Regions from separate parts of the Streptomyces sp. NBC_01166 genome, predicted to be linked through region 1. Evidence: riboswitches for the same ligand, from Rfam matches in the RefSeq annotation. Region 1 holds a riboswitch; each other region holds the start of a gene.

What was found. Region 1 has a riboswitch for cyclic di-AMP ahead of OG379_RS23775 (NlpC/P60 family protein). Riboswitches for the same ligand answer to the same signal wherever they lie in the genome.
Positions count from the first base shown of each region.
Region 2: another riboswitch for cyclic di-AMP. It lies ahead of OG379_RS29190 (transglycosylase SLT domain-containing protein); the one in region 1 lies ahead of OG379_RS23775 (NlpC/P60 family protein).
Region 3: another riboswitch for cyclic di-AMP. It lies ahead of OG379_RS16225 (transglycosylase family protein); the one in region 1 lies ahead of OG379_RS23775 (NlpC/P60 family protein).
Region 4: another riboswitch for cyclic di-AMP. It lies ahead of OG379_RS28750 (M23 family metallopeptidase); the one in region 1 lies ahead of OG379_RS23775 (NlpC/P60 family protein).

Region 1 covers NZ_CP108613.1:5,126,616-5,134,369, reverse strand. Annotated here, with positions in the region: gene pcrA (DNA helicase PcrA) at 1-1,721, opposite strand, end outside; cyclic di-AMP (ydaO/yuaA leader) riboswitch at 1,982-2,143, shown strand; gene OG379_RS23775 (NlpC/P60 family protein) at 2,142-3,308, shown strand; gene OG379_RS23770 (hypothetical protein) at 3,370-3,723, opposite strand; gene OG379_RS23765 (NlpC/P60 family protein) at 4,077-5,147, shown strand; gene OG379_RS23760 (GNAT family N-acetyltransferase) at 5,160-5,915, shown strand; gene OG379_RS23755 (response regulator transcription factor) at 5,929-6,624, opposite strand; gene OG379_RS23750 (PspC domain-containing protein) at 6,621-7,754, opposite strand, start outside.
Region 2 covers NZ_CP108613.1:6,338,513-6,346,266, reverse strand. Annotated here, with positions in the region: gene OG379_RS29205 (MBL fold metallo-hydrolase) at 80-1,072, opposite strand; gene OG379_RS29200 (SIS domain-containing protein) at 1,479-2,372, shown strand; gene OG379_RS29195 (hypothetical protein) at 2,441-3,055, opposite strand; gene OG379_RS29190 (transglycosylase SLT domain-containing protein) at 3,284-4,153, opposite strand; cyclic di-AMP (ydaO/yuaA leader) riboswitch at 4,158-4,343, opposite strand; gene OG379_RS29185 (hypothetical protein) at 4,701-4,931, shown strand; gene OG379_RS29180 (helix-turn-helix transcriptional regulator) at 5,075-5,470, shown strand; gene OG379_RS29175 (flavodoxin family protein) at 5,555-6,007, opposite strand; gene OG379_RS29170 (heavy metal translocating P-type ATPase) at 6,082-7,754, opposite strand, start outside.
Region 3 covers NZ_CP108613.1:3,540,303-3,548,056, reverse strand. Annotated here, with positions in the region: gene OG379_RS16235 (cytochrome P450) at 1-1,087, shown strand, start outside; gene OG379_RS16230 (transglycosylase family protein) at 1,193-2,170, shown strand; cyclic di-AMP (ydaO/yuaA leader) riboswitch at 2,461-2,632, shown strand; gene OG379_RS16225 (transglycosylase family protein) at 2,633-3,325, shown strand; gene eno (phosphopyruvate hydratase) at 3,659-4,945, shown strand; gene OG379_RS16215 (septum formation initiator family protein) at 5,040-5,510, shown strand; gene OG379_RS16210 (DUF501 domain-containing protein) at 5,599-6,144, shown strand; gene OG379_RS16205 (exopolyphosphatase) at 6,179-7,120, shown strand; gene OG379_RS16200 (NAD(P)/FAD-dependent oxidoreductase) at 7,569-7,754, shown strand, end outside.
Region 4 covers NZ_CP108613.1:6,235,995-6,243,748, forward strand. Annotated here, with positions in the region: gene OG379_RS28735 (DNA topoisomerase (ATP-hydrolyzing) subunit A) at 1-275, opposite strand, end outside; gene OG379_RS28740 (pitrilysin family protein) at 522-1,874, shown strand; gene OG379_RS28745 (M16 family metallopeptidase) at 1,901-3,283, shown strand; cyclic di-AMP (ydaO/yuaA leader) riboswitch at 3,475-3,643, shown strand; gene OG379_RS28750 (M23 family metallopeptidase) at 3,656-4,435, shown strand; gene OG379_RS28755 (GntR family transcriptional regulator) at 4,655-5,353, shown strand; gene OG379_RS28760 (HPr family phosphocarrier protein) at 5,527-5,808, opposite strand; gene OG379_RS28765 (GNAT family N-acetyltransferase) at 5,974-7,754, shown strand, end outside.

The DNA.
Region 1 (7,754 bases):
CGGGTCTCGTCCTGCGGGTCGGTGGACGCCTGGAGCTCGGCGAGATAGCCGGTCCGCTCCATGACGGCCTCCACCACGACCGCCGGGCCCGCGCCGGACTCCACGATCGTGCGGAGCTCCTCCATCAGCGTGTTGAACCGCTTCACGGCGTTCGCGGACCGGGCCGCCATGCCGTACGCCTCGTCCACCCGGCGCAGCGCCTGCGGGAAGGAGATCTTCTCCCGCATCGACAGGGCGTCGATCATCGCCTCGGCCCGGTCGCCGATGCCCCGCTTGGGCACATTGAGGATGCGGCGCAGCGGGACGGTGTCCTCGGGGTTGGACAGCACCCGGAGGTAGGCCAGGACGTCCCTGACCTCCTTGCGCTCGTAGAAGCGCACTCCGCCGACGACCTTGTAGGGCAGTCCGACGCGGATGAAGATCTCTTCGAAGACACGGGACTGGGCGTTCGTGCGGTAGAAGACGGCGACGTCGCCCGCCTTCGCGTCCCCGGAGTCCGTCAGGCGGTCGATCTCGTCGGCGACGAACTGCGCCTCGTCGTGCTCGGTGTCAGCGACGTAGCCCGCGATCCTGGTGCCGGCGCCGGCGTTCGTCCAGAGGTTCTTGGGGCGGCGGCTCTCGTTGCGCTCGATGACGGCGTTGGCCGCGGAGAGGATCGTCTGCGTGGAGCGGTAGTTCTGCTCCAGCATGATCGTCGTCGCGTCCGGATAGTCCTCCTCGAACTGGAGGATGTTGCGGATGGTCGCGCCGCGGAAGGCGTAGATCGACTGGTCCGCGTCACCGACGACGCACAGCTCACCCGGGGCGTCGTCCTCGCCGGCCGGGCCCACCAGCTCGCGCACCAGGGTGTACTGGGCGTGGTTGGTGTCCTGGTACTCGTCGACGAGGACGTGCCGGAAGCGGCGGCGGTAGTGCTCGGCGACGTCGGGGAACGCCTGGAGCAGGTGCACCGCCGTCATGATGATGTCGTCGAAGTCCAGGGCGTTGGCCTCGCGGAGCCGCGCCTGGTAGAGCGCGTAGGCCTGCGCCAGCGTCTTCTCGAAGCCGTCGGCAGCCTGCCCGGCGAACGTCTCCTCGTCGATCAGCTCGTTCTTCAGGTTCGACACCTTCGCCGTGAACGACTTCGGCGGGTAGCGCTTCGGGTCGAGGTCCAGATCGCGGCAGACCAGCGCCATCAGCCGCTTGGAGTCGGCGGCGTCGTAGATCGAGAACGACGAGGTGAAGCCCAGGCGCTTCGACTCGCGGCGCAGGATCCGCACGCAGGCGCTGTGGAACGTCATGACCCACATGGCGTTGGCGCGCGGGCCGACGAGGTCCTCGACGCGCTCCTTCATCTCGCCGGCGGCCTTGTTGGTGAAGGTGATCGCGAGGATCTGCCCCGGGTGCACACCGCGCTCGGCCAGAAGATGGGCGATCCGGTGGGTGAGCACCCTGGTCTTGCCCGAGCCGGCCCCCGCGACGATGAGCAGCGGGGCCCCGGCGTGCACGACGGCGGCACGCTGCTCGGTGTTCAGCCCTTCGAGCAGCGCGGCGGAGTCGATGACGGGGCGCGGGGCGCCGTCGCGGTAGTAGGCGTCGCGCGGCGGCGGAGGCGCGTCGAAGACGTCCTCGAAGAGGCCCTCCGGCACCGCTTCGGGCGCGTGCTCCTCAGGGGGCGGCGGGGGGCCGTCCTCCGCTTGCTGGAGGCCGGTCAGGAAACTGTCGTCAAAGAGGCTGCTCATCGCCTCACGAGTCTAGGCGGCCGCACCGACAGCCCGGGCCGCATCGGCGACAAGGGCCGCCCCGGACCGTGTGCGTACCGAGATCATCCACCCACGGAACGTGAGATTCCAGGCCGGTTCCCCGGCCCGTGGACCGACGCCAGGAAAAGGTCACGAAAATGTATCGGGCATATCGAACATCAACCTTCACAGGGACACCACGGGTTGGCTAGCGTGCTCCGACGGGTGCCCCGTACCCCCTTGAGGCGAACCGCGCCGCACGGGCGCCCCCGCCGAATCCGTACTCCCCCGAAGGGTGTCCGGAACCGGGGACCCACACGCAGCACCGGGGTGAATCGGTCCGTCTCCACAGGACCGTAGGGCAGCCTTCCGTTCCGCCCGAACCCGACAGCTAACCCGGTAGGCGGTCCACGGAAGGAGATGCCGGCCTTGGCGTCGCATCGCAAGCCGCGCACCCGGGTGCGCACCACCACCCCCGCCGTCGGTCTCACGACCGCGGCGCTCGCCTCCGTCACCCTGCTCTCCATGCAGAGCGCGACGGCCGCCCCCGCCGAGCCCAAGCCCAGCATCGAGGAAGTGCAGAAGAAGGTCGACGCCCTCTACCGGCAGGCCGGCACGGCGACGCAGCAGTACAACAAGGCGAAGAGCGCGTCGGCCGGGCAGCGCTCCAAGGTCGACGCGCTGCTGGAGGCCGCGGCGAAGCGGGCCGACAAGCTCAACGAGACGCGCCGGGAGCTGGGCAACTACGCCACCGCGCAGTACCGCAGCGGCTCGATCGCCCCGACGGCGACGTTCTTCCTCGCGGACGACCCGCAGTCGTACTTCGACCAGGACCAGCTGATGGCCCGGATGACCAGCCAGCAGCAGAAGGCGGTCGCCGACTTCCGTACGCAGCAGAAGGAGGCGGCGGCGAAGCGCGTCGAGGCGACGAAGAGCCTGGAGACGCTCACCGAGTCGCAGGCCACGCTGCGCACCAGCAAGCAGCAGGTGCAGACGAAGCTCACCGAGGCACGCTCGCTGCTGTCGAAACTGACCGCCGAGGAGAAGGCGCGGCTCGCGGAGCTGGAGCGCAAGAAGGAGGCCGAGGCCAAGCGCAAGGCCGAGGAGCTGGCCCGGCAGCAGGCCGCGAAGGAGAAGGCCGAGCAGGCCGCCGAGGAAGAGGCCGGGCAGGAGGAGGCCGGCTCGGGCACCGGCACCGGCACGGAGACCGGCGGCACGGGCTCCGACAGCGGCTACGCCTCGAAGGCCGAGAAGGTCCTGGCCTTCGCGCGCGCCCAGATCGGCAAGCCGTACGTCTGGGGGGCGACGGGCCCGTCCTCGTACGACTGCTCCGGGCTCACCCAGGCGGCCTGGAAGGAGGCGGGCGTCGATCTGCCCCGCACCACCTGGGACCAGGTCGAGGTCGGCACCCGGGTGGCCACGGCGGATCTGCAGCCGGGGGACCTGGTCTTCTTCTACGACGACATCAGCCACGTCGGCATCTACAAGGGCGACGGCATGATGATCCACGCGCCGAAGCCGGGTGCGAACGTCCGCGAGGAGTCGATCTACTACATGCCGATCTACGGCAGCGTGCGCCCCGCCTGACGCGCGGGAGCGCCGTCGGCGGGCGGGCCCGGGGCACAGCCCCGGGCCCGCCCGCCCGCGCTCAGGTCCAGAGCGTGGCGATGAAGATGTTGGCGACCGTCAGCCCGCCGACGGCGGCGAACGCACCCTTGTCCACCTTCTCCTCGTCCCGCTTCACATAGACGAGCGCCAGGATCACGATCAGGACCAGCAGCTTGACGCCGATCTTGACGTTGTTCACGCTCTGGTCGTCGGCCTGGTTGAGCCCGACCAGGGCGACACCCGTGACGAGCATGGTGAGCGCGCCGTGCAGCATGGCCGGGACGAAGCGCGCCGTGCCTGCCCCCATGGCCTTCATCTGGGTCAGGAAGCCGCCCAGCAGGGAGGCGATACCGATGATGTGCAGGGCCACGAAGACATTGATGAGTACGTCCATGGCCGCAGCCTAACCGCGGCCATATCACCACTCTTCGGCCAGGTACGACTTACTGATGAGTTCCCCCGGACCCTGCGCGGATTGCCGGACTCCGGTTGATTTTTCCGGTCAACCGACGGAAACGAAACAGCATATGAGGGCAATAGCTGTCATTACACCTCTTCCCTGTGCGACGGGTTTAGCGTCCTCCCAGGTGACCGGCTCTGTACCACCGCCCCCGTACCGGGCGGCCCCGGTCGCCCCGCCAGGAATCCGGCGGCGGGCCACTCCCCCCTGTGGTGGCCCGCCGCCGGACCCCGGCGGGCCCGCGGCACCCACCGACGGGCAGTCGAACGGAAGGACGCACCACCCTCGTGGCCGCCCATCGAGAAGCCGCTCACCGCAAGCCCAAGCAGCGTCTGTTCACCGGGCCTGCTGCCCGCACAGCAGCCACCCTCGCCCTCGCCGGGGCCGCGACCGCGACCGCCCTCGAAGGCGCCGCCCAGGCCGACCCCCAGCTCACCCCGGCCCAGGTCGAGGCCAAGGTCGACCGGCTCTACCACGACGCCGAGGTGGCCACCGAGAAGTACAACGGCGCGAAGGAGGAGGCGGCGGCCTCCGAGAAGTCCCTCGAAGCCCTCCGGGACGAGGCCGCCCGCAGGACCGAGCGTCTCAACGCCGCGCGCGACGCCCTCGGCTCGTTCGCCGCCGCGCAGTACCGCAGCGCCGGCATCGACCCCGCCGTCCGGCTGGCCCTCTCCTCCGACCCGGACGAGTATCTGGAGCGCGCCTCCTACGAGGACCGGGCGGGCGACCGCCAGGCCGGTGCGCTCCAGGGCGTACGCCGGCAGGTCGGCGAAATCGCCCAGCTGCGCGCCCGGGCCCAGGACGAGCTGGAGGTCCTCACCTCACGCCGGGCCGACCTGAAGAAGCACAAGGACGCGGTACGCGCCAAGCTCGCCGACGCCCGGAAGCTCCTGGCCGGCCTCACCGCCGGGCAGCGCGCCGACTACGAGCGCTCGGCCGACGCCGCGCACGGCGGCAGCGCCGTACGCGCCGACCGGGGCGTCCCGCGCGGCTCCGTGGCCGCCCCCAACGCCCGCGCGGCACAGGCCGTCGCCTTCGCGTACGGGGCACTCGGCAAGCCGTACGTCTGGGGCGCCACCGGCCCCTCGTCCTTCGACTGCTCCGGCCTCACCCAGGCCGCCTGGCGCGCGGCGGGAGTCTCGCTGCCGCGTACGACGTACACCCAGATCAACGCGGGCCAACGCGTGTCCCAATCCGAACTCGCCCCGGGAGACCTGGTGTTCTTCTACTCCGGGGTCACCCACGTCGGGCTCTACATCGGCGGCGGCCAGATGATCCACGCCCCGCGTCCGGGTGCCCCCGTCCGTATCGCGCCGATCAGCGAAATGCCCTTCGCGGGAGCGACCCGTGTCGCATAGGCTCCCGGGCCCATGGACACCGCTATCCAGAACTACGCCCGTACGCTCGCTCTCCGCTCGCCGGACCACTACCGGGTCGGCCCCTTCACGGTGCGCCACAACCCGGGCTGGGAGCTGAAGTTCGCCAACTACGCCATCCCCGACCAGGGGGCCGAGCCCACCGCCCAGGACGTCGCCGATCTGGTCGCCGCGTTCCGTGAGCACGACCGGCTCCCACGGCTGGAGTTCCTGCCCGCCTGGGCGCCCGCGGTCGAACCGGCCCTGCTGGCGGCCGGTTTCACCGTCGAGAACCGCGCACCCGTCATGGCCTGCACCGCCGACGACCTGCTCACGTCCAAGCCGGTGGACGGCCTCCGCATCGCCGAGCCCGTCACCGACGCGGAGTTCGCCTCCGCGGCCGCCGTCCAGCACACCGGCTTCGGCGGGGAGGGCGGCCCCGACGACGGCGAGATCGCCTGGCTGCGCCGGGCGACGGAGAGCGGTGGCGTCTCGGGACTGGCCACCGTGGACGGCCGGCCCGCCGGAGCGGGCGGCTGCTCGACCCCGGCCGACGGCATCGGCGAACTGGCCGGTCTGGCCGTCGCCGACGCCTTCCGCCGCAGGGGCGTCGGCGCGGCGCTCTCCGCCTGGCTGACCCGCACCGCGTTCGAGCGTGCCTTCCACACCGTGTGGCTGGAGCCGGGCGGCCCCGACGTCGAGCGGATCTACGCGGGCGTCGGCTACCGCAGGACCGGCGAGAAGCTCAACATCTCGCTCGACCCCACCTGAGCACGGGCCGGGCTCAGACCAGCCGACGCGCCGTGGCCCACCGGGTCAGTTCGTGCCGGTTGGAGAGCTGGAGCTTGCGCAGCACGGCCGAGACATGGGATTCGACCGTCTTCACCGAGATGAACAGCTGCTTGGCGATCTCCTTGTACGCGTACCCCCGGGCGATGAGCCGCAGCACCTCGCGCTCGCGCTGCGTCAGCCGGTCCAGGTCCTCGTCGACCGGCGGGGCGTCCGTCGAGGCGAACGCGTCCAGGACGAAGCCGGCCAGCCGCGGCGAGAACACCGCGTCGCCCTCCTGGACCCGGAAGACCGAGTCGACGAGGTCGGTGCCGGTGATGGTCTTGGTGACGTAGCCGCGTGCGCCGCCACGGATGACGCCGATGACGTCCTCGGCGGCGTCCGAGACGGACAGCGCGAGGAAGCGCACCGGGTTCTCGACGGCGCCCATCATCGGGGCGCAGCGCCGCAGCACCTCGACACCGCCGCCTCCCGGGAGGTGGACGTCGAGGAGGACGACCTCGGGACGGGTCGCGGTGATCACGGTGACCGCCTGATCGACGTCGGCGGCCTCGCCGACGACCTCGACCCCGGTCTCCTCGGTGCGGCCGATCTCGGCCTGGACGCCGGTGCGGAACATCCGGTGGTCGTCGACGAGCACGACCCGTACCCGGCGCTCCGGGCCCCCGGTCGCTTCGGTGTTCTCGGTCATTCGCTCGCCCTCTCCATCTCCAGTTCGACTTCCGTGCCCCCACCGGGCACCGAACGCAGCCGCGCCGTACCGCCGTTGCGCTGCATCCGGCCGATGATCGATTCTCGTACGCCCATCCTGTCGCCCGGAACTGCGTCCAGGTCGAATCCCGGCCCCCGGTCACGTACGGAGACGAAGACCGTGCGGCCCTCGACCTCCGCGAAGACCTGTACGGCACCGCCCTCGCCACCGTACTTGGCGGCGTTGACCATCGCCTCGCGTGCGGCCTGCATCTGCGCAGCCAGCTTCTCGTCGAGCGGGCAGTCGCCGACGACGACGACCTCCAGCGGGACCCCGTGCTTGTCCTCGACCTCGGCGGCGGCCCGCTTGACCGCCTCGGCCAGGGTCGCCGGTTCCTCGGCCTCCTCCTTGCCGGTGCCCTCCGGGTTGTACAGCCAGTTGCGCAGCTCGCGCTCCTGGGCACGGGCCAGCCTGCGGACCTCGCCGCCGTCGTCCGCGTTGCGCTGGATCAGCGTGAGCGTGTGCAGGACGGAGTCGTGGACATGGGCGGCGACCTCGGCACGCTCCTGCGCCCGGATGCGCATCAGGCGTTCCTCGGAGAGGTCCTGTGTCATCCGTACGAGATAGGGGCCCGCGAGCAGCGCGATCCCGGTGAGTACGGCGATGGCGGCGGTCAGCGCGGTGCCGAGCTGGGCCGCCGAGCCCCGCACCACCATGAAGGCGGCGAGGCCGAGGCCGACGAGCGCGACGCCCGCCAGCCCCCGGGCCAGTTGCAGCACTCGGCGGCGGCGGCCGACCTCCATCCAGCGGGCGCGGCGCGCGTTGTCGGCCTGGCGCCAGACCAGGACGGAGCCCGCGCCTATCAGCAGCGCGGGCCAGACGTAACGGTCCGCCTCGCTGCCCATGTCGACGTTGCCGACGAAGATCATGGCTCCGACGAGCAGCGCGACGAGGGCGAAGACCTGGCCCTTGTCCGGCTTGCGGAGTCTGCGCCGGCCGTCCGGGGCGGTCTCGAAGAGGGACCGCTCCACCCCGCCCATCCCGCCGCCCCCGCCGACCCCGAGCGGTACGACGATCCAGAACACGGCGTAGAGCAGGGCGCCGAGGCCGTCGGCGAAGAACAGTCCGAG
Region 2 (7,754 bases), 1.2 Mb from region 1:
CGTCATCGCCTCTCTGTTGTCGGGGACGGTCGACAGCCCGCGCCGGTGCGGGGCGTCCGGCTGCCGTAACGGCGGGCCGTCACGCCGCCCCTCCGGTGCACGCCGCGCCGGTCTCCTGGGCGACGGCCGCCACGTCGGCCATCACCTGGAGTACACCGGGGAGTTCGGAGCCGTCCAGGTGGCGGTACTCGCTCCCGATGGTCACCACGAGCCGTTCGGACAGGCCGAGCTCCGGGTACCGGCCCTCGGCGATCACCCGGCGGGCCGCCTCGAGCGCGGGCACTCCCGCCGCGTGAAGGGCGTGGGCGCGGTCGCGTACGTACGCGAGGTAGTCCATGTGCCCGCGCACTCCGGCAGGGTCGAGCACCGGCCCGTGCCCCGGCACGATCACCTCGGCGCCGGTGGCCAGGACGCGTTCGCAGGCGTCGATCACGTTGTCCAGCGGCCCCGCCCAGTGCACCGGGTGGTCCCCGGGCTGCTGGGAGGTGGAGGAGAAGATGACGTCCCCGCTGAACACGGCGCGCTGCGCGGGCAGATACACGATCAGGTCGCCCCCGGTGTGCGCGGGCGGCAGGGACGACACCTGGACCGTGTGCTCCCCCAGGGTCAGTTCGAGCTCACCGGTGAAGTAGGTCGTCGGAGACACCTCGTCGGTGGCGGACCAGTCGAAGACGCCGAAGTGACGGCGGAGATAAGCGCCGAGGGGAGTGGAGGGATCACTTCCGGCCACCAGGGCGTGCTGCTGCTGCGGGGTGGGGTCGTAATGGATGTGCTCCCGGGCCTCGCGGGTCGCGATGATCTCCGCGTCCGGAAGCACCCCGGCGCCCCAGAAGTGGTCGCCGTTGGCGTGGGTGACGATCACACGGTCGACGCCCACCCCGTCGGGCAGCCGTTTCTGGCTCTCCACCAGGAACTGACCGGCCATCATCGTGTCGTACGGGGTGTCGATCCACAGCCCCCCGCGCGGAGACACGAGCAGGCCACAGTTGGCCAGGCCCCAGCCCCGCTGCGGCGGCAGCCAGGCGTACAGACCCCTGCCGAGGTCCACGACTTCCCCACCCGTGATCGACATGGGCTGATTATGCCGACCGCATTCCGGCCGCGCGTTCGAACTCGGCCAACGTGCGTGCCCGATGACGTGAAATCGCCCCTCACCGGAGCCACCCGCCGCCGCCCCGTGACCGTCCGGGGTTGTCGAGAAACAGCCCCACGGGGCATTTTCCACCTGATGTACGGGATGTCGGCAGCGGAGTTCGCGCCATGCGACCGATACCCACACAGCCTCGACGGAACCGGATCGAGTCGGCTACCCACCGAGCATGGCCGAAAACCGACCCCGCTCGGGTTACGGAGGCGTGAACACTTTGCTTGTTCTTGCTCGATTGACCCATGTAATATGCAGAATTGAACAAGCGGGCGTCGATTTCACACACCCCCGTCCCACCAGGTGCGAGAAGCAGTGGAAGCGGAGTGCGGACATGTCGCATGTCGAGACCGAGACAGCCGGCCAGCCCGAGTGCTGGCGCCGTGCCGCGGAGGTCGCTGCCGACCGGAAGGCGGCCCTGCCCGCCGCCGGTGAGCGCATCGCCGTCGTCGGCTGCGGAACGTCGTATTACATGGCGCAGGCGTACGCCTCGCTCCGCGAGGCTTCCGGACAGGGCGAGTCCGACGCCTACGCCGCCTCGGAGTTCCCGTTCGGGCGCACGTACGACCGGGTCGTCGCGCTGACGCGGTCGGGGACGACCACGGAGATCCTCGGCCTGCTGAACCGACTGCGGGGCGCCACCCGGACCGTCGCCGTCACCGCGGACCCGCGGACCCCGGTGATGACCGCGGCCGACGATGTGGTGGTCCTCGACTTCGCCGACGAACGGTCCGTGGTCCAGACGAGGTTCGCGACGACCGCGCTGACGCTGTTCCGCGCCCATCTCGGGCTGCACACCGAGGACGTCGTACGGGACGCGGAGACCGCGCTGGCGGAGCCGCTGCCCGAAGGGCTCCTGGAATGCGACCAGTTCAGCTTCCTGGGGCAGGGGTGGACAGTGGGGATCGCCAACGAGGCGGCGCTCAAGATGAAGGAGGCGTCCCTGTCCTGGACGGAGTCGTATCCGGCGATGGAGTACCGCCACGGCCCCATCAGCATCGCCACGGCCGGGACGGCGACCTGGATGTTCGGCGCCGCTCCGGAGGGGCTGCGGGAGCAGGTGCTGGCGACCGGGGCCCGCTGGGTGGAGAGCGGACTGGACCCGCTGGCCGACCTGGTCCGGGTCCAGCGGCTGGCGATCGCCCGAGCGGCGGCCCGTGGCCTCGACCCCGACCTGCCGCGCCATCTGACCCGGTCGGTGGTGCTCGGCACGGCTCCGGGAGCCTGACGGCTCCACGGCGTGCCTGAGCACCGGGCCGGCCGTCCGGCCCGGTGCTCAGGCATGCCCCGAAGAGGTCAGGCCTCTTCGAAGTAAGCGTCCAGCGCCTCGTCGAGCTCCGCCGTCCACCCCTTGAGGTCGCCCCGGGATCCGGCCTCGACCTCGGCGTTGAACCACCGGCGGCTCGACAGGTGGACCGTCACGGTGAACCGGCGCCCGAAGCGGCCGGTCTTGACCTCGACCGCACCGATCTCGGCCCAGTCGAACTCCGCCTCCTGGTCGTCGAGGCGGAAGCGAACGCCGTCCGCGTCCACCCTGATGGATCCGCGCCGGTCGCTGACCTCGAAGACGGGGCCGTCCTCATCGACGGCGCTCCTGCCGGCGGGCACGGGCTCGGCCTCCGGGGCCGTCCCGCCGGCCGGGGCCTCGTCGTCACCCCCGGCCGTGTCGTCGGAGGCCTTGTCGTCCACGGCGGCGTCCTCGGGGGCGGCCGCGGACTCGTCCGGGGCCCCGTCGGCGAGCGCGTCCGCAGTCCCGGTCTCCCGGGTCTCCTGGGCCTCCTCGGGCTCCTGGGGCGCCGCCTTCTCCGCCTCCGTCCGCGCGGGGACAGGGGCCGTCAGGCCAGGGATGTACGCCGGGTCTGTCCCTGCGGCGAACTCGGGCTTGGTGTTCGAATCTATGCGCTGCTCCACGGCGGGCAGTATGGACGACGAACCTGTACGAAACCAGTCACCCGCACCCCGCCCGGCCTGTCGGCGACACCTCGGCCGTCGTGATGCCGACGGCGCGGGGGCCTCCGGAGCCGATCGGCCCGCCGAAAACGGACGACGGGTGGTGCGGGTTCCGCCGAACCCGCACCACCCGTCACTACTGTCCCTCTGTCACACGCCCGTGCGGCAGCGGTCCCGCCTGGGCGAGGCTCAGTAGGCCCCGAAGACGTTGTCGATGGAGCCGTACCTGTCCGCGGCGTAGTTGCACGCGGCCGTGATGTTGGCGACCGGGTCGTAGCTGTCCATCGACGTACCGGGCACGTGGTAGGCCTGGAAGGTCGGGTCGATGACCTGGAGCAGACCCTTGGACGGCACGCCGTTGATCGCGTTGATGTCCCAGTTGTTGATGGCCTGGGGGTTGCCCGCGGACTCGCGGATGATGTTCCGGTGGATGCCCTCGTAGCTGCCGGGGATGCCGTGCTCGGCCATGACGGCGAGCGACTCCTTGATCCAGCCGTCGAGGTCGTTCGTGTACGAGACCGGCTCGGCGGCCGGAGCGGCCTCGGCGGCGGCAGGTGCGCCTTCCGCGGCGGTGGGGGTGCTCGTGCGCTCCGACCGGTCGGCGCGGTCGGCGCCCTCAGAGGCACGGTCGGACGAGGCGGAGGCCTTGGATTCGGCCTTCCCACCCTTGTCCGCCGACTTGTTCTCGGCCTTGCCGCCGATGGTCAGCTTCAGACCGGGGTGAATCAGGTCGGGGTTTCCGCCGACAGCCTTCTCGTTGTTCTCGTACAGGGCCTTCCAGCCACCGTTCACGGAATGCTCGCGTGCGATCTTCGCAAGGGTGTCACCCAAGATCACGGAATAGGTGGTGGACTTGGACTTCTGCGCGGCAATTCCCTTGCCGGACGCGGCAGTCGACGTCGCAGCCTTTTCCACGGCGGCCGGCTGGGCCGGGGCCGCGAAGGCTCCGGTCGCACCGATCACAGGGAGGGCCAGGACGGCTCCGCCCGTGCTCACGGCGATGATGCCGCGGGTGAGCGAACTGGTCCTGGAACGACGGTGCTTACCGTTTTCGGGCATGCTGAATTCCTCTCCGTCGCCTGCGAAGTGAGCTGTCGGGTTCGGGCTGGAGATGCCCGGCCGCATGCGAATGCGACTTCACCCCGAGCCGCTCCGGAAACCGGATCGGCGCTTACTTGGGTCCCCCGCTCCTGCCGTACGAGAAGTGGTCGGGTAACCGGACGGCGGCAGGATTCGGCGTTCCGCCCGGAGTGATGGTGACCGTAGGCGAGAAATAGGGAAAGGAACAAGCCTGGCGCGATGATCACAATTCATTCGCAAGATCAATTCTCGGGAATTCATGTAATCCACCCCACATCGCGTCGCCCATTTCTCTTGGCGCAGAAGGGAACCGACTACCGCACCCCTGCGTCCGGGACCCATGAAGTGACCCTGGTCACGGAGTCCGATTCGGGCGTTTTGCGCCCGCGCGAAGGCCCCAGGTCACACGAAATGGCCTTTTATGGATTACAGGATTAATTCCAAAAAACTACCTCAAATCGGGCATACGACTCACAGCTGAGGCTCAGGCGCATACCGAGGGCGCCCGCGTGGAACCGATCCGCCTATGACTGAAAGCCCTCTCGCCTCGGCGCCCCGGATCACCGTCCTGCCCGTCCAGCCCGGCCATCCCCCCTTCCGGATCGTGGAGATCGACGGAGAGGTGATCGGGAGTGCGACGGCGATGACGGATGTGCTGATCGCCGCCGCGGCGGCCGGCATTCCGGTCCACGACCTCGACGACCCGGCCGTCATCCGCTGGGTGGGCGGCGGCAAGCTCACCTGGAGGCCGCACTGAGACGGGGCGGGCGGGGGGCGTCGACTCAGGCGCCCGGCGGAAGCCCGCAGGTCGCGCAACGGACCTGAGAAGGATTCGCAGATGCGAGGCTGACTTCATGAGTACCTTGCAAATGCAAGCCGTTGAGCCATATCGTGCAGCACATGCAGACCTATACCATTGGGCAGGCGGCACGTCTTCTCGGCGTGAGCCCGGACACCGCCCGCCGCTGGGCGGACGCGGGCCGGGTAGCGACCCATCGCGACGAGGGCGGGCGCCGCCTCATCGACGGCCGTGATCTGGCCGCGTTCTCGATCGAGGTCGGTCAGGCCTCCCCCGGCGAGGAAGAGGTCCCCTACACCTCGGCCCGCAACGCCTTCCCCGGCATCGTCACCGCGGTGAAGCTGGGCGACGTAGCGGCACAGGTCGAGATCCAGGCCGGCCCGCACCGCCTCGTCTCGCTGCTCACCCGGGAAGCCGTGGAGGAACTGGGACTCGAGGTCGGCATGCAGGCCACGGCCCGCGTGAAGTCGACCAGCGTGCACATCGACCGCACCTGACGCGGCATCTGCCGTCCGGGTACGGCGGCATGCCCAGGAGGTGCCGGCCCGGGTGGTGCGAGGGTGACCGTAGCCGGGAGTCTGTCAGCCCATCAGTCCGGCGGCGAGTGTCGCCCCCAGTTCCCAGCACGCTTCCGTGTCGGCCTTGCCCGGCTCACCGGTGACAGTCACGGCGTCGGCCGTACGCCGCCATCCGAGGCCCGTGGTGATCGTCTCGATGCCCCGTACGGCGCCGGTGACGTCGTTGCCGCCGTGCACGTAGTAGCCGAAGGGCCGGCCCTTCGTCCCGTCCAGGCACGGGTAGTAGACCTGGTCGAAGAAGTGTTTCAAGGCGCCGGACATGTACCCGAGGTTCGCCGGGGTGCCGAGGAGGTAGCCGTCGGCCGCGAGCACGTCGGAGGCCGTGGCGGAGAGCGCCGCCCGTCGCACGACCCGGACGCCTTCGATGTCCTCCGTCGTCGCGCCGGAGAGCACCGCCTCGAACAGCGCCTGGCAGTTGGGCGAGGGGGTGTGATGCACGATCAGCAGAGTGGCCACGCCTTGAACCTACCCGCTCACCGATTCCCGCGCCCCCGTCGAGGGACGCGGGTCCGCGGGGCGCGGACGTCCTCTCAGCCGGCGGCGCGGAAGCCGCGCAGCCGGAGGCTGTTGCCGACGACGAAGACCGACGAGAACGCCATGGCCGCACCGGCGATCATGGGGTTGAGCAGGCCGGCGGCGGCGAGCGGGAGGGCCGCCACGTTGTAGGCGAAGGCCCAGAACAGGTTCGAGCGGATCGTGCCCAGCGTCCTGCGGGAGAGCCGGATCGCGTCGGCGGCCACCCGCAGGTCCCCGCGTACGAGAGTCAGGTCGCCGGCCTCGATGGCGGCGTCCGTGCCCGTCCCCATGGACAGGCCCAGGTCCGCCTGGGCGAGCGCGGCCGCGTCGTTGACCCCGTCGCCGACCATGGCGACGCTGCGTCCCTCCGCCTGGAGCCTCTTGACGACCTCGACCTTGTCCTGCGGCATCACCTCGGCGATGACCTCGTCGATGCCGACCTCGGCCGCGACGGCTGTGGCGACCGCCTTGTTGTCACCGGTCAGCAGGACGGGGGTCAGCCCGAGGCCGCGCAGCCGCCGGACCGCTTCGGCGCTGGTCTCCTTGACGGCGTCGGCGACTTCCAGGACCGCACGCGCCTCGCCGTCCCAGGCCACCGCGATCACGGTCCGCCCGTCCTGCTCGGCCAGGTCCTTGGCCTTCCTGAGCTCCTCGGGAAGTTCGATCGACCAGTCGGCCAGCAGCTTCTCCCGGCCGACGAGGACCGCACGGCCCTCGACGACGCCCTGCACACCGAGGCCGGGGACGTTGGTGAAGCCCTCGGGCGTGGGCAGCGCGCCCACGGTCCCGGCGGCGCCCTCGGCGACGGCCCGGGCGATCGGGTGTTCGGAGGAGTGCTCCAGTGCGCCCCCGAGGCGCAGCACTTCGGCCTCGTCCGTGGAGGCGGCCGCGTGGACCTTCAGCAGCGTCATGCGGCCCGTGGTGACGGTGCCCGTCTTGTCGAGGAGGATCGTGTCGGCCCTGCGGGTGTTCTCCAGGACCTCCGGTCCCTTGATCAGGATGCCGAGCTGGGCCCCGCGGCCGGTGCCGACGAGCAGGGCGGTGGGTGTGGCCAGGCCCAGTGCGCAGGGGCAGGCGATGATCAGTACGGATACGGCCGCCGTGAAGGCCGCGGTGAGTGCCGCACCCGAGCCGAGCCAGAAACCGAGCGTGGCGAGCGCCAGCCCGATGACGACCGGCACGAAGACCGCGGAGATCCTGTCGGCAAGGCGCTGCGCGGAGGCCTTGCCGCTCTGGGCCTCTTCCACGAGCGTGGCCATCCGGGCCAGCTGGGTGTCGGCGCCGACCCTGGTGGCCTCGACGACCAGGCGGCCGCCGGCGTTGAGGGTCGCCCCGGTGACGGAGTCACCTGTGGAGACCTCGACGGGCACCGACTCGCCGGTCAGCATCGAGACGTCGACCGCCGAGGAGCCCTCGACGACGGTCCCGTCCGTGGCGATCTTCTCGCCGGGGCGGACCAGGAAGCGGTCCCCCACGTGCAGACCGGCCGTGGGCAGGGTGATCTCACGGCCCTCGCGCAGCACGGTGACTTCCTTTGCGCCCAGCTCCATGAGCGCCTTGAGGGCGGCGCCCGCCTTGCGCTTCGAGCGGGCCTCGAAATACCGGCCGGCCAGGATGAAGGCCGTCACTCCGGCGGCGGCCTCCAGGTAGATGTTCCCCGCTCCGTCGCCGCGGCTGATCGTGAATT
Region 3 (7,754 bases), 1.6 Mb from region 1:
GAACCCCGCCCACCACGCGGGCTCCGCGAACGCCAAGGGGAAGACGGGCATCCCCGGGGAGCGCAAGGCGGAGCTGATGACGCACCTGCTGAACATCGACCCCCCGGACCACACCCGGCTGCGCCGGCTCGTGTCCAAGGCGTTCACTCCGCGCCGGGTCGCGGAGTTCGCGCCGCGCGTGCAGGAGCTGACGGACCGCCTCATCGACACCTTCATCGAGGAGGGGAAGGCGGACCTCATCCATGACTTCGCGTTCCCTCTGCCGATCTATGCGATCTGCGACCTGCTGGGCGTGCCCCGGGAGGACCAGGACGACTTCCGCGACTGGGCGGGCATGATGATCCGGCACGGCGGCGGACCGCGCGGCGGTGTGGCCAGGTCGGTCAAGAAGATGCGCGGCTATCTCGCCGAACTCATCCACCGCAAGAGGGAGAATCCCGGCGACGACCTGATCTCCGGGCTGATCCGGGCGAGCGACCACGGCGAGCACCTCAGCGAGAACGAGGCGGCGGCGATGGCGTTCATCCTGCTCTTCGCCGGCTTCGAGACGACCGTGAACCTCATCGGCAACGGCACCTACGCACTCCTGCGCAACCCGTCCCAGCGCGAGCGCCTGGAACGCTCGCTGGCGGCCGGGGAGACGGACCTGCTCGCCACGGGCATCGAGGAGCTGCTGCGCTACGACGGCCCGGTGGAGCTCGCGACATGGCGTTACGCCACCGAACCCGTGACGCTGGGAGGGCAGGACATCGCGGCGGGGGACCCGGTCCTCGTGGTGCTGGCCGCCGCCGACCGGGACCCGGAGCGGTTCCAGGATGCGGACACCCTGGATCTCGCGCGCAGTGACAATCAGCACCTCGGATACGGGCACGGCATCCACTACTGCCTGGGGGCGCCGCTGGCCCGGCTGGAGGGCCAGGTGGCGCTGGCGACCCTGCTGCGGCGCCTTCCCGACCTGCGGCTTGCCGCGGAACCTGCCGATTTGCGCTGGCGCGGCGGGCTCATCATGCGTGGACTGCGCACGCTTCCCGTCGAGTTCGGTCCGGGGCATCCGCCGGAAAAAAGTGACAGCCTGTCAACTCTGTGACTTTCACGTGATCTCCGCTGCATCGACTTGTGACACACGTTCGAGTACGGCTAGGTTCACCGTTCGACTCACCCGTCACACGTCAGTCACACGGAAGGCAATCCCATGGGCTCCGCGACCGGCAGACACCGTCGCCCTCGTCAGGCACCCGCCATCGTCGTCGCCGCAGGCGTCACCGGGTCGGCCATCGCCATCCCGCTGCTCAGCGCGGGCGGCGCGCAGGCCGCCGACGCGTCGACCTGGGACCGGGTCGCCGAGTGCGAGAGCGGTGGCATGTGGAGTGCCGACCTCGGCAACGGCTACTACGGCGGCCTGCAGCTCTCGGAGGACACCTGGTCGGCCTACGGTGGCACGGCGTACGCGGCGCGCGCCGACCTCGCCAGCCGCTCGCAGCAGATAGCGGTCGCGGAGAAGATCCTGGATGACAAGGGACCGCAGGCGTGGGCCAGCTGCTCGGTGATCTCCGGGCTCTCCCTGGACGAGGGGCTGCCCGGCGTCGACCCGGGCAGCGAGGAGTCCGCCGAGCCCTCGGCCGAGCCCTCGGATTCCGCGACGCCGTCCGAAACGCCTTCCTCCGACGCGACCGGCCCGGCGGACAGCTCGGACGACGCCGGCGGCCCGGACGACTCCGACGCGAAGGGCGAGGCGGGTCAGGACGCGTCGGACGGCAAGGCGGACGAGGGTGGCGACGACGGCACGACGCCGTCCGCGACTCCGTCCCCCGAGGCCTCCGGGACGTCCGGCGCCCCGAAGGACGACACGGCGACGGGTGGCAAGCACCGAGGCACGCCGGCCCCCGAGGCGAGCGCCAGGCCGGGCCAGGACGACGGGCGTGATTCCGGCCGTCACGCCTCGCGCGGTGAATCCGACGCGCGTCAGGGCGCGGAGGGGACGTACACCGTCCGCGAGGGCGACAACCTCTGGGCGATCGCCGACGCGCAGGAGCTTCCCGGCGGCTGGACCGCGCTCTACGCGGCCAACGAGGACGAGCTGGGCTCCGACCCGGACCTGATCCTTCCCGGCCAGACCCTGGACCTCGGGGCGGACGCGGCGGGCAGCCGGGCGGAGACCGCCGCCAACTGATCAAAAGCGTGAAAACACCCCGAAAGCGGGGGTAGTTCAGAGGCCTATGTCCACTTATGCGTAAGTGAGACATGGGTCTCTTTGCTTCAACTGGTGCGCGCTGTCCGCCCGCTCCGTCCATATTGGCTCCGACCTGCGAAAACGCTCCTCCGCGTGGAGCCGTTACGGGCTGATCACCCGTTATGTCCATCTTTGAATGTGGGGGTTGCGTGTGTTTACGGTCGGAGCCGCTCGCACCGCGGGCACCTTCGACCGTCACGCCGAATCCTGCCGTCGGCCGAAGGGAACCGACGCGTAAAGCGCCGTAGGCAGGAGCGGGGGACCCAGGTAAGCGCCGGACCCGGCCGTCGGAAGACGGGTGGAGACACGGCTAGGGGTGAAGTCGTCCGAAAGTGAGGGCGACCGGGCAACTCACAGGCCCGAACCCGACAGCTCACCTCGTAGGCGTCGGTGAGGAGAACCATGCTGCTTTCCAGCAAGGGCAAGCACCGCCGCCCGTCCAAGGCCGTCCGTGTCGCGACCCTCGCCGGTGTCGCCGGTGCCGCCGTCGCCGTGCCGCTGATGGGCGCGACCGGCGCCTCCGCCGCCTCCGTCGACACCTGGGACGCCGTCGCCCAGTGCGAGTCGGGTGGCAACTGGTCCATCAACACCGGCAACGGCTACTACGGCGGCCTGCAGTTCTCGCAGTCCAGCTGGGCGGCCGCCGGCGGCACCCAGTACGCCTCCCGCGCCGACCTGGCCACCAAGGACCAGCAGATAGCCGCCGCCGAGAAGCTCCTCGACCTTCAGGGTCCGGGCGCCTGGGCCTGCGCCGGCGCCGGTGGTCTGACGAACGACGGTGTGGACCCGGGTGTCGACACCGGCTCCGGCAAGAACGGCGACACGGCCCCGCAGGCCGCGCCCGAGCGCAAGGCCGAGCAGCCCACCACGCGCAGCGAGAAGCGCACGGTCCCCGAGAAGACCGTCACCACCCCCACCGGCGAGAAGGTCGAGAAGGGTGACGGCGAGTACAAGGTGAAGACCGGCGACACCCTCAGCAAGATCGCCGACGCGCAGAAGGTCAAGGGCGGCTGGCAGAAGCTGTTCAAGCTGAACGACGACATCGTCGACAAGGCCGACCTGATCTTCCCGGGTCAGCAGCTTCACCTGAAGTAGTCGGAACCCGAAGCAGTCGGTAGTAACCCGGGGTCTTCCTCCTGCCCCGGAGCCCGGCCCGGCGCGCAGACCCCCCGCGCGCCGGGCCGGGGCCGTGTCCGGACCCTCCGGCGGGGTGCGGACTCGGGCTCGCCGTAGGGGGTGCGTGTTCAACTGTTGTGGTTACTCGTCAGTAGAATTCTGCAGCTTTGCCCGGAATGCAGGCCCTTGGGTCCTTTTTCGTCCCAGGGGACGGGCGTACGGCCGACGGAGCGCGCCGAGCCGGTTAGGCTCGTGGCGCAAGGCCACAGTGACCCTGCACAACCAGTGTCAGATCCCAGAAGGAGATGCCTCGTGCCGTCCATCGACGTCGTCGTAGCCAGGGAAATCCTCGACTCCCGGGGCAACCCCACGGTCGAGGTCGAGGTTGGCCTCGACGACGGCAGCACGGGACGTGCTGCTGTTCCGTCCGGCGCCTCCACCGGTGCGTTCGAGGCCATTGAGCTTCGCGACGGTGACCCCAACCGCTACCAGGGCAAGGGCGTCGAGAAGGCCGTCCTCGCCGTGATCGAGCAGATCGGCCCGGAGCTCGTCGGTTACGACGCCACCGAGCAGCGCCTCATCGACCAGGCGATGTTCGACCTGGACGCGACCGAGAACAAGGGCTCCCTCGGCGCCAACGCCATCCTCGGTGTCTCGCTGGCCGTGGCGCACGCCGCGTCCGAGGCATCCGACCTCCCGCTGTTCCGCTACCTCGGCGGCCCGAACGCGCACCTGCTGCCCGTTCCGATGATGAACATCCTGAACGGCGGCTCGCACGCCGACTCCAACGTGGACATCCAGGAGTTCATGATCGCGCCGATCGGCGCCGAGTCCTTCTCCGAGGCCCTGCGCTGGGGTGCGGAGATCTACCACACCCTGAAGAAGGTCCTGAAGACCAAGGGCCTGTCCACCGGTCTCGGTGACGAGGGCGGCTTCGCCCCCAACCTCGAGTCCAACCGCGCCGCCCTCGACCTCATCCTCGAGGCCGTCAAGGAGGCCGGTTACGTCCCGGGCCGCGACATCGCGCTCGCGCTCGACGTCGCCGCGTCCGAGTTCTACAAGGACGGCGTCTACGAGTTCGAGGGCAAGTCCCGCTCGGCCGCCGAGATGACCGAGTACTACGAGGAGCTCGTCTCCGCGTACCCGCTGGTCTCCATCGAGGACCCGCTGTACGAGGACGACTGGGCGGGCTGGAAGGTCATCACCGACAAGCTCGGCTCCAAGGTGCAGATCGTCGGCGACGACCTGTTCGTCACCAACCCCGAGCGCCTCGCCCGCGGCATCGAGGAGGGCTCGGCCAACGCCCTGCTCGTCAAGGTCAACCAGATCGGTTCGCTGACCGAGACCCTGGACGCCGTGGAGCTGGCCCAGCGCAACGGCTTCAAGTGCATGATGTCCCACCGCTCCGGTGAGACCGAGGACGTCACCATCGCCGACCTCGCCGTCGCCGTGAACTGCGGCCAGATCAAGACCGGTGCCCCGGCCCGCTCGGACCGCGTCGCCAAGTACAACCAGCTGCTGCGCATCGAGGAGATCCTCGACGACGCCGCTGTGTACGCCGGACGTTCGGCGTTCCCGCGGTTCCGCTTCGAGGGCTGACAGCCCGAGTCCGGAGCACCAGCCTCCGTCCGTCCCCGCATCCGGTCCCGTACCGTGTGCGGGGACGGACGTGCGTAACGGGGAGGCGTGAGACATGGCCGGGAAGGACCGCGACCGGTTCTCCACCGCGACCAGGCTGCGACTGCTCGGTGAGCAGACGGCGGCCCGCGTCTACCGGTCCCAGAACCGCCGCCAGGCCCGCCGCTCCAGGCTCACCGGGCGGGCCGCGTTCCTGGCGCTGATCGTCTGCTCCCTGGTGGTCGCCCTCGCGTATCCCATGCGGCAGTACATCTCCCAGCGCGACCAGATCGCCGACCAGGAGAGGCTCTCGCGAGAGGCGCACCAGCGGACCGAGGAGCTGCGTGACGAGAAGGCGCGGCTCAAGGACGACGCGTACATCCGCCGTCTCGCGCGCCAGCACCTGCACTACGTGCTGCCCGGCGAGACCGGTTATACGGTGGTCGACCCGGACGCGGCCGAGGTGCGCCGGGGTGAGCCGGGGGCGACGGGGCGGCCCTGGCACTCGAACCTCTGGGACGGCGTCGACAGCGCGGACCGCGAATGACCCCGTCCCGGCGCCGGGTTCCGTACCCGCGCCGCGTCTTCTCCCCGTACCGATTCATACAGTCCGACCGATGACATTCAAGGCAGGCATGGACACGCCCCCTCCGCAGACCGAATCCACCACGCCCACCGCCGCGGACATCGCCGCGTTCGAGCTCCAGCTCGGCCGGCCGCCGCGCGGGCTGCGCGCCATCGCGCACCGCTGCCCCTGCGGTAACCCGGACGTGGTCGAGACACAGCCCCGTCTGGAGGACGGCACGCCGTTCCCGACGACGTATTACCTGACCTGTCCGCGTGCCGCGTCGGCGATCGGCACGCTGGAGGCCAACGGGGTCATGAAGGAGATGACCGAGCGGCTCACCACGGACCCGGAGCTGGCCGCCGCCTACCGTGCCGCGCACGAGGACTACATCGCGCGCCGCGACGCCATCGAGGTCCTGGAGGGCTTCCCGAGCGCGGGCGGCATGCCGGACCGGGTGAAGTGCCTGCACGTCCTGGTCGGCCACTCGCTGGCGGCGGGCCCCGGGGTCAACCCGCTGGGCGACGAGGCGATCGCGATGCTGCCGGAGTGGTGGGCGAAGGGGCCGTGCGTCACGCCGTGCGGTTCCGACGACGCCGGGCCCGACGTTTCCTGATCCGCCGCGGTACACGTACAACCACAGGAGCCCCATGACCCGCGTTGCCGCCATCGACTGCGGTACCAACTCCATCCGGCTGCTCGTCGCCGACGTGGACCCCGCCACCGGAGAGTTCACCGAGCTCGACCGCCGGATGCGGATCGTCCGGCTCGGCCAGGGAGTCGACCGGACCGGCCGGCTGGCCCCCGAGGCGCTGGAGCGCACCTTCGACGCCTGCCGCGAGTACGCGGACGCGGTCAAGGAGCTCGGCGCCGAGCGGATCCGGTTCGTCGCCACGTCCGCCTCCCGCGACGCGGAGAACAGCGACACGTTCGTCCGCGGCGTCCTGGACATCCTGGGGGTCGAGCCGGAGGTCGTCACGGGGGACGAGGAGGCGCAGCTCTCCTTCGACGGCGCCACCAAGGAACTGGTGGGCAGCGACCACCTGGAGAAGCCCTATCTCGTCGTGGACATCGGCGGCGGCTCCACCGAGTTCGTCGTCGGGGACGACCGCGTCCGCGCCGCCCGGTCCGTGGACATCGGCTGCGTACGCATGACCGAGCGTCACCTGGTCGTGGACGGGGCCGTGGTGGACCCGCCCACACCCGACCGGATCGCCGCGATCCGCGCGGACGTCGGAGCCGCCCTGGACCTGGCGGAGGAGAGCGTGCCGATCTCCTCGGCGGCGACGCTCGTCGGCCTCGCCGGGACGGTCACCACCGTCGCCGCCATGGCGCTCGGGCTCGAGGAGTACGACTCCGAGGCGATCCACCACTCCCGGGTCTCCCTCGGGCAGGTCCGGGAGATCACCGCGCGGCTGCTCGCCTCGACGCACGAGGAGCGGGCGGCGATCCCCGCGATGCACCCGGGCCGGGTCGATGTGATCGCCTCGGGGGCGCTCGTCCTGCTCGCGGTGATGGAGCGGACCGGTGCGCGGGAGGTCGTCGTCAGCGAGCACGACATCCTCGACGGGATCGCCTGGTCGGCGGCCTGATCACAGCGCGGGCGCCGGTGTGGTGAGATGGCGCTCAAACGCTTCCCGGCCTGCACCTTTGAGCTTGTGGAGCCCTCTCCGGACCCGTTCGGAGGGGGCTTTCGCGAGGCGCCCCGACGAACTTCGTGAACTTCTTCACAAGGAATTCGGCCCTACCGGGCGAAGTTCTGCTCCTGGAGGGCGGTGCGAGCCGCCCGGAGGCCCGCGCGGGTGTGCTGCGGGAGCGTTTCGGGGGTGTGGCGACGGCATGTCCCCGGCGGGTGGTTCATCTCGCCGGAGGGCTCAAGGTCCAGCTCACAAGTGGTGAACAACGTTCGCCGGACCGTTGTGGTTCCCCGTCCGCACCATGACCTGGGTCACGTGGGCGGCGAAGTGTAGCAGAGGGTGGCGCATACCTTGTGAAGGGGCTCACGAGCATGCCCCCCGAGGGGGGTGGATACTCGATGGCATGAGCACCACGGAGCGTCCCAGGATCCTCGTTGTAGGCGGTGGGTACGTAGGCCTGTACGCAGCTCGTCGCATTCTGAAGAAGATGCGGTATGGAGAGGCGACCGTCACGGTCGTCGACCCGCGCTCGTACATGACGTACCAGCCCTTCCTCCCCGAAGCTGCTGCCGGCAGCATCTCGCCTCGG
Region 4 (7,754 bases), 1.1 Mb from region 1:
TCACCGTGCGGGTGCAGTTTGCCCATCACTTCGCCGACGACGCGTGCGCACTTCACGTAGCCGCGGTCGGGGCGGAGCCCCATCTCGTTCATCTGGGACACGATGCGGCGGTGCACGGGCTTCATGCCGTCGCGGGCGTCGGGCAGAGCCCTGGAGTAGATCACCGAGTACGCGTACTCGAGGAAGGAGCCCTGCATTTCGTCGACGACGTCGATGTCGAGGATCTTCTCCTCGAAGTCGTCCGGCGGCGGGGTCTTCGTGCTGCGGCGGGCCATCGCGGCTGCGACTCCTTCACAGATTCTGTCGGGCAACCTCAGGTTCTGACGCGGACCATTGTGGCCCGCCGTACTGACAACACCGACCTCGACCCGTCCGAAGCGGTCCTCAGGGCCTCCGCGGAGCCCCCGTTCACGGCAGTATCTACGACAACATTCACCCGGCGGGAACTTCGCCAGGTGCCCGTTCGCTTGCCTAGAGTGGCAGGTCCGGCAGGAAATCCTGTACCGATCGAAGGGACGTACATGCCCATGGGTCACACGGCCACAGCCCAGGCCGGTTCCGGCGGCTTGACGGCGACCGAGCACCGTCTGGCGAACGGCCTGCGGGTGGTGCTCTCCGAGGACCACCTGACCCCCGTCGCCGCGGTCTGCCTCTGGTACGACGTCGGCTCCCGCCACGAGGTCAAGGGGCGCACAGGTCTGGCTCACCTCTTCGAGCACCTGATGTTCCAGGGCTCGGGCCAGGTCAAGGGGAACGGGCACTTCGAGCTCGTCCAGGGGGCCGGTGGTTCCCTGAACGGCACGACCAGCTTCGAACGCACCAACTACTTCGAGACGATGCCGACGCACCAGCTGGAGCTGGCCCTGTGGCTCGAGGCCGACCGGATGGGCTCCCTGCTCGCCGCGCTCGACGAGGAGTCCATGGAGAACCAGCGGGACGTCGTGAAGAACGAGCGCCGCCAGCGCTACGACAACGTCCCGTACGGCACGGCCTTCGAGAAGCTCACCGCCCTCGCCTACCCGGAGGGCCACCCGTACCACCACACGCCAATCGGCTCGATGGCCGACCTGGACGCGGCGACGCTGGAGGACGCGCAGGCGTTCTTCCGTACGTACTACGCGCCGAACAACGCGGTGCTCTCCGTGGTCGGGGACATCGACCCGGAGCAGACGCTCGCCTGGATCGAGAAGTACTTCGGCTCCATCCCGTCCCACGACGGCAAGCAGCCCCCGCGTGACGGCACGCTGCCGGGCATCATCGGCGAGCAGCTGCGCGAAGTGGTCCAGGAGGAGGTCCCCGCGCGTGCGCTGATGGCCGCCTACCGGCTGCCGCACGACGGCACCCGGGAGTGCGACGCCGCGGACCTGGCGCTGACCGTGCTCGGCGGCGGCGAGTCGTCCCGTCTGCACAACCGGCTGGTGCGCCGCGACCGTACGGCGGTGGCCGCGGGATTCGGGCTGCTCAGGCTGGCCGGCGCGCCGTCGCTCGGCTGGCTGGACGTCAAGACGTCCGGTGGCGTCGAGGTGCCGCAGATCGAGGCGGCCGTCGACGAGGAGCTGGCCCGCTTCGCCGAGGAGGGCCCCACGCCGGAGGAGATGGAGCGCGCCCAGGCGCAGTTGGAGCGCGAGTGGCTCGACCGTCTCGGCACGGTCGCCGGCCGCGCGGACGAACTGTGCCGGTACGCGGTCCTGTTCGGCGACCCGCAGCTCGCCCTGACCGCGGTGGGCCGTGTGCTCGACGTGACGGCCGACGAGGTCAAGGCAGCCGCCCGGGCGCACCTGCGCCCCGACAACCGTGCGGTCCTGGTCTATGAGCCGGTCGAACCGGCCGACGAGACCGAGGGCACCGACGCGCCCGAAGGGGCCGACAAGTGACCGACGCCGCCGTGACTGGAGTAGCGATGGAGTACCACCCGCAGCCGACCGCCGGCGAGGCCAGGCCCTGGGCCTTCCCCGCGCCCGAGCGCGGCGCCCTGCCCAACGGGCTGACCGTGCTGCGCTGCCACCGGCCCGGCCAGCAGGTCGTCGCCGTGGAGATCTTCCTCGACGCCCCGCTGGACGCGGAGCCCGAGGGCCTGGACGGTGTGGCCACGATCATGGCGCGCGCGCTGTCCGAGGGCACGGACAAGCACTCCGCGGAGGAGTTCGCCGCCGAGCTGGAGCGGTGCGGCGCCACGCTGGACGCCCACGCGGACCACCCGGGTGTCCGCGTCTCCCTGGAGGTACCGGTCTCCCGGCTGACCAAGGCCCTCGGCCTGGTCGCGGAGGCCCTGCGGGCCCCGGCCTTCGCGGAGAGCGAGATCGAGCGCCTGGTGGGCAACCGCCTCGACGAGATCCCGCACGAGCAGGCCAACCCGGCCCGGCGCGCGGCCAAGCAGCTCTCCAAGGAGCTCTTCCCCGCCACCGCACGGATGTCGCGCCCGCGCCAGGGCACCGAGGAGACGGTCCGGCGGATCGACGCCGCCGCCGTACGCGCCTTCTACGACGCCCATGTCCGCCCGTCCACGGCGACGGCGGTCGTCGTCGGCGACCTCACCGACGTGGACCTGGACGCGCTGCTCTCCGACACCGTCGGCGACTGGTCGGGCAATGCGGGCCAGGCCCGGCCCGTGCCCCCGATCACCGCGGACGACACCGGCCGTGTGGTCATCGTGGACCGCCCGGGAGCCGTGCAGACGCAGCTGCTGATCGGCCGGATCGGCGCGGACCGGCACGACAGCGTGTGGCCCGCCCAGGTCCTCGGCACGTACTGCCTGGGAGGCACCCTGACCTCCCGGCTGGACCGTGTGCTGCGTGAGGAGAAGGGCTACACCTACGGCGTCCGGGCCTTCGGACAGGTGCTGCGCTCGACGGCGCCCGACTCCTCGTCCGGGGCGGCGGGTGCCGCGATGCTCGCCATCAGCGGCTCCGTCGACACCGAGTCCACCGGGCCCGCGCTGGACGACCTCTGGAAGGTCCTGCGCACCCTCGCGGCCGAGGGGCTCACCGACGCCGAGCGGGAGACCGCCGTGCAGAACCTCGTGGGCGTCGCCCCGCTCAAGTACGAGACGGCGGCGTCCGTCGCGGGCACCCTGGCCGACCAGGTGGAGCAGCACCTCCCGGACGACTACCAGGCGAAGCTGTACGCACGCCTGGCCGACACCGGCACGGTCGAGGCGACCGCCGCCGTGGTCAACGCGTTCCCGGTCGACCGGTTGGTCACCGTCCTGGTCGGGGACGCCGCTCAGATCAAGGAGCCCGTGGAGGCGCTCGGTATCGGTGAGGTGTCGGTCGTCAGCGGCTGACAGAACCGGACATGACGGACCCCGGCGGCTGCACTCCCGCCGGGGTTCTGTCATGTGTCCGTATTGCGGAGAAGATTGCGATACATCCTGTGGGATGTGCGACAAAAGGCCCTTTCCGTTTGGCGGGGGAAAGTCCCCCGATCTAGCGTCGGCGCGGCTGTCCGCCGGACGACTGCCGCGCCCGCGGCGCCGGACAGCCATCGCCGAGTCCCCGTCAGGCGCGAGCCTGGGGAGCCGGGGACCCATGTAGTCCCTGGGGTGAATCGGATCCCTGTACCTCGTCGGAGGCGCAGGGGGCCGTAGGAGACCTTCCTGCTCCGAACCCGTCAGCTAACCCGGTAGGCGAGAAGGAAGGAAAGGACCAGCCCCTCCATGGCGTTCATCCGTGCCACCGGGAAGCACCGTGCCCCGAGCCGCCTGACGCGCAAGAGCGCCAAGGTCGCCGGCGTCGCCGCCCTGGCCACCACCGGCGTACTCGGTGCCACGGCCTCCCCGGCCCTCGCCGCGGACTCCGAGGTCGCCGCGGGCGGCACCGGCCTGACCCAGACGGTCGCCCTCGACACCACCCTCGCCGCCCAGATCGAGGCTCAGGCGAAGGCCCAGAAGCACCAGGCCGACGTCGCCGCGAAGGCCGCGGCCGAAGCGAAGGCGAAGGCCGAGGCCAAGCGCAAGGCGGAAGCCCGCGCCAAGGAGGCCCGTGAGGAGAAGGCGCGCGCCGCCCGCGCCGCCGAGCGCGCCCGGCTCAACGCCTTCCACCTCCCCGTCGCCGGTTCCCACGTCACCACCGGTTACAAGTCCGGTGGCGCGCTCTGGTCCTCCGGCTCCCACTCCGGCGTGGACTTCCAGGCCGCGTCCGGCACCTCCGTCGTCGCGGTCGGCGCCGGTACGGTCGTCGAGGCCGGCTGGGGCGGCGCCTACGGCAACAACATCGTGCTCAGGATGAAGGACGGCACGTACACCCAGTACGGCCACCTCTCCTCGATCGGCGTCTCCGTCGGCCAGAGCGTCGGCTCCGGCGAGCAGATCGGTCTCTCCGGCTCGACCGGCAACTCCACCGGGCCGCACCTTCACTTCGAGGCCCGGACCACCCCCGAGTACGGCTCGGACATGGACCCCGTCGCCTACCTCCGCGCCCACGGCGTCCAGGTCTGACCCCGCGCCGCACCGCGATCTCCGACGAAGGCCCCGGCACCGCCGGGGCCTTCGCCGTGTCCCGGGGCGACGCGTGCCGAAGCCCCGCGGAAGTGCTCCCTGGCCAAAAGATATCCATGGATTCCACCCCGCCATCGGAAATTCCGGCCGGTTGCAATAGAGTCACAGAACAGGCGTCGATCGGCCGCGTTTCGCGGGGATTAAGGCGGAGGTTCGGACATGCGCATTCCCGCGCATTCGGTATGCACGGCAATCCGTGACGACATCGTCTCCGGTGTCTTCGAACGCGGCAGCCGCCTCACCGAAGAGGTGCTCGCGCGTCGCTACGGCGTCTCCCGCGTCCCCGTACGCGAGGCGCTGCGCACCCTGGAGTCCGAAGGGTTCGTCGTCACCCGCCGGCATGCGGGTGCCTGTGTCGCCGAGCCCACCGAGCAGGAGGCGGCCGATCTCCTGGAGATACGTATGCTCCTGGAGCCCCTCGGGGCCGCACGTGCGGCGCAGCGCCGCACCGAGGCGCATCTCAAGGTGCTCCGCGGTCTGGTCAGACTGGGCCAGGAGCGGGTGCGCCGGGGCGAGGGGGAGGACCTGCGCTCCCTCGGGGGCTGGTTCCACGAGACGCTGGCGCAGGCCTCGGGGAGCCCCGCGCTGATCGCGCTGCTCACCCAGCTCCGGCACAAGATCGCCTGGATGTACGCGGTCGAGCAGCCGGTCCGCCCCGCGGACTCCTGGGCCGAGCACGGCGCTCTGGTCGACGCCGTTGCCCGCCGTGACACCGAGCGGGCCAGGGCGCTCGCCGTCCAGCACGCCGAGCGGGCGACAGCGGCCCACCGGCTGCGGCGCGCGCCTGGGCACGCGCCCGGCCAGGCCCGGGTGAGGACTTCGCAACACCCCGTAAACATCGCGGGAGTCCGTCATTAACAATTGCGCCGTATACAAAGAGAGTAATTATCGGAGGGCTTTCTTTTTGCTGCCCTGATCCATGCTTTCCGGAGCTCTGCCCGCTCCGCTTCGGGAAACAGGAAAGCCGCGGCTCCCGGTCGGGGGTGCCGCGGCTTTTCCGCAGAAAAAATTCCGGTTCGAAGTGACCGGAATCAGACGGTCTCCGGGAGCTCCTCGAGCCCCTCGGCGACCAGCTTGGCCAGACGGTCCAGGGCGGCCTCGGCGTTGTCCGCCTCGGATGCGAGCACGATCTCCTCGCCGCCCTGGGCGCCCAGGCCGAGCACCGCGAGCATGGAGGCGGCGTTCACCGGGTTGCCGTCGGCCTTGGAGATCGTCACGGGGACGCCGGAGGCCGTGGCGGCACGGACGAAGATGGAAGCGGGGCGGGCGTGCAGGCCCTCGGCCCAACCGACGTTGACGCGGCGCTCAGCCATGGTTCTGCCCTTCACGTAACAATGGGTTGTCTAGACCAGTCTCTCATGCAGTGCGCGCTGCCGTGCCCGGCACCGTCACCGGCCTGTCCGCCGTCCGCCGGCACCCCCAGCGTGCCCTTGCCCGGATCCCGCCGCTACCGGTGCCACGAGCCGTAGGCTTTGCCCATGGAGCCCACTCCGGAGCAGAGTCCGCATCACGCGTACCCCGACCACTGGGAGGCGGACGTGGTGCTCCGCGACGGTGGCACCGCGCGGATCAGGCCCATCACCACGGACGACGCCGAGCGGCTGGTCAGCTTCTACGAGCAGGTGTCCGACGAATCGAAGTACTACCGCTTCTTCGCCCCGTATCCGCGTCTCTCCGCCCGAGACGTGCACCGCTTCACCCATCACGACTACGTCGACCGGGTGGGACTGGCCGTCACGATCGGCGGCGAGTTCATCGCCACCGTCCGCTTCGACCGGATCAACGAGCAGGGCAGGCCCGCCTCGGCCCCCGCCGACGAGGCGGAGGTCGCCTTCCTCGTGCAGGACGCCCACCAGGGCCGCGGCGTGGCGTCCGCCCTCCTCGAACACATCGCGGCGGTGGCCAGGGAGCGGGGGATCCGCCGTTTCGCCGCAGAGGTGCTGCCCGCCAACAACAAGATGATCAAGGTGTTCCGGGACGCCGGCTTCACCCAGCAGCGCAGCTTCGAGGACGGTTCCGTCCACCTCACCCTCGATCTGGAACCCACGGCCGAGTCCCTCGCCGTCCAGCGCGCCCGTGAGCAGCGGGCCGAGGCGCGCTCCGTGCAGCGCCTGCTGGCCCCCGGTTCCGTCGCGGTCATCGGCGTCGGCCGCGCGCCCGGCGGTGTGGGCCGGACCGTCCTGCGCAACCTCCTGGGCTCGGGCTTCACCGGGCGCACGTACGCCGTGAACACCTCCTTCGCCGCCGGTACGGGAACGGTCGACGGGGTGCCCGCGCACCGCTCGGTGGGCGAGATCGGCGAGCGGGTCGATCTCGCGGTCGTCGCCGTTCCGGCCGACCGGGTGCCCGAGGTCGTGGCCGACTGCGGCGAGAACGGCGTCCAGGGACTCGTGGTCCTCTCCGCCGGTTACGCCGAGCGAGGCACCGAAGGCCGGGAACGGCAGCGGGAACTGGTCCGGCAGGCACGCTCCTACGGCATGCGGATCATCGGCCCGAACGCGTTCGGCATCATCAACACGTCCGGCACGGTCCGCCTCAACGCCTCCCTCGCCCCCGAGTCGCCCAAGGCCGGGCGCATCGGGCTCTTCACCCAGTCGGGCGCCATCGGCATCGCCGTCCTGTCCGGTCTGCACCGCAGGGGCGCCGGGCTGTCGGCCTTCATCTCCGCGGGCAACCGCGCCGATGTCTCCGGCAACGACTTCCTCCAGTACTGGTACGAGGACCAGGACACCGATGTCGCCCTGCTGTACCTCGAATCACTGGGCAACCCGCGCAAGTTCACCCGGCTCGCCCGCCGGACGGCCGCCGTGAAGCCGGTGGTCGTGGTGAAGGGCGCCCGGCACAGCGGGTCCAATCCGCCGGGCCACGCGGTGCCCGTCAGCCGTATCCCCGACGCGACGGTCTCCGCGCTGATGCGTCAGGCGGGCGTGATCCGCGTCGACACCGTGACGGAGATGGTCGACGTCGGCATCCTCCTCGCCGGCCAGCCCCTGCCGGACGGCCCCCGCGTGGCGATCCTGGGCAACTCGGAGTCGCTCGGCCTCCTCACCTACGACGCCTGCATGGCGGAAGGGCTCCGCCCACGCCCGCCCCGCGACCTCACCACGGTGGCGAGCCCGCAGGACTTCCGTGACGCGCTGGCCGAGGCCCTCGCCGACCGGACGTGCGACGCCGTGATCGTGACCGCGATCCCCTGGGTGGGGGAGAACGGCGAGGCGGAGACCGGTGACGGCGAGGTCCTGGCCGCCGCCCTGCGCGA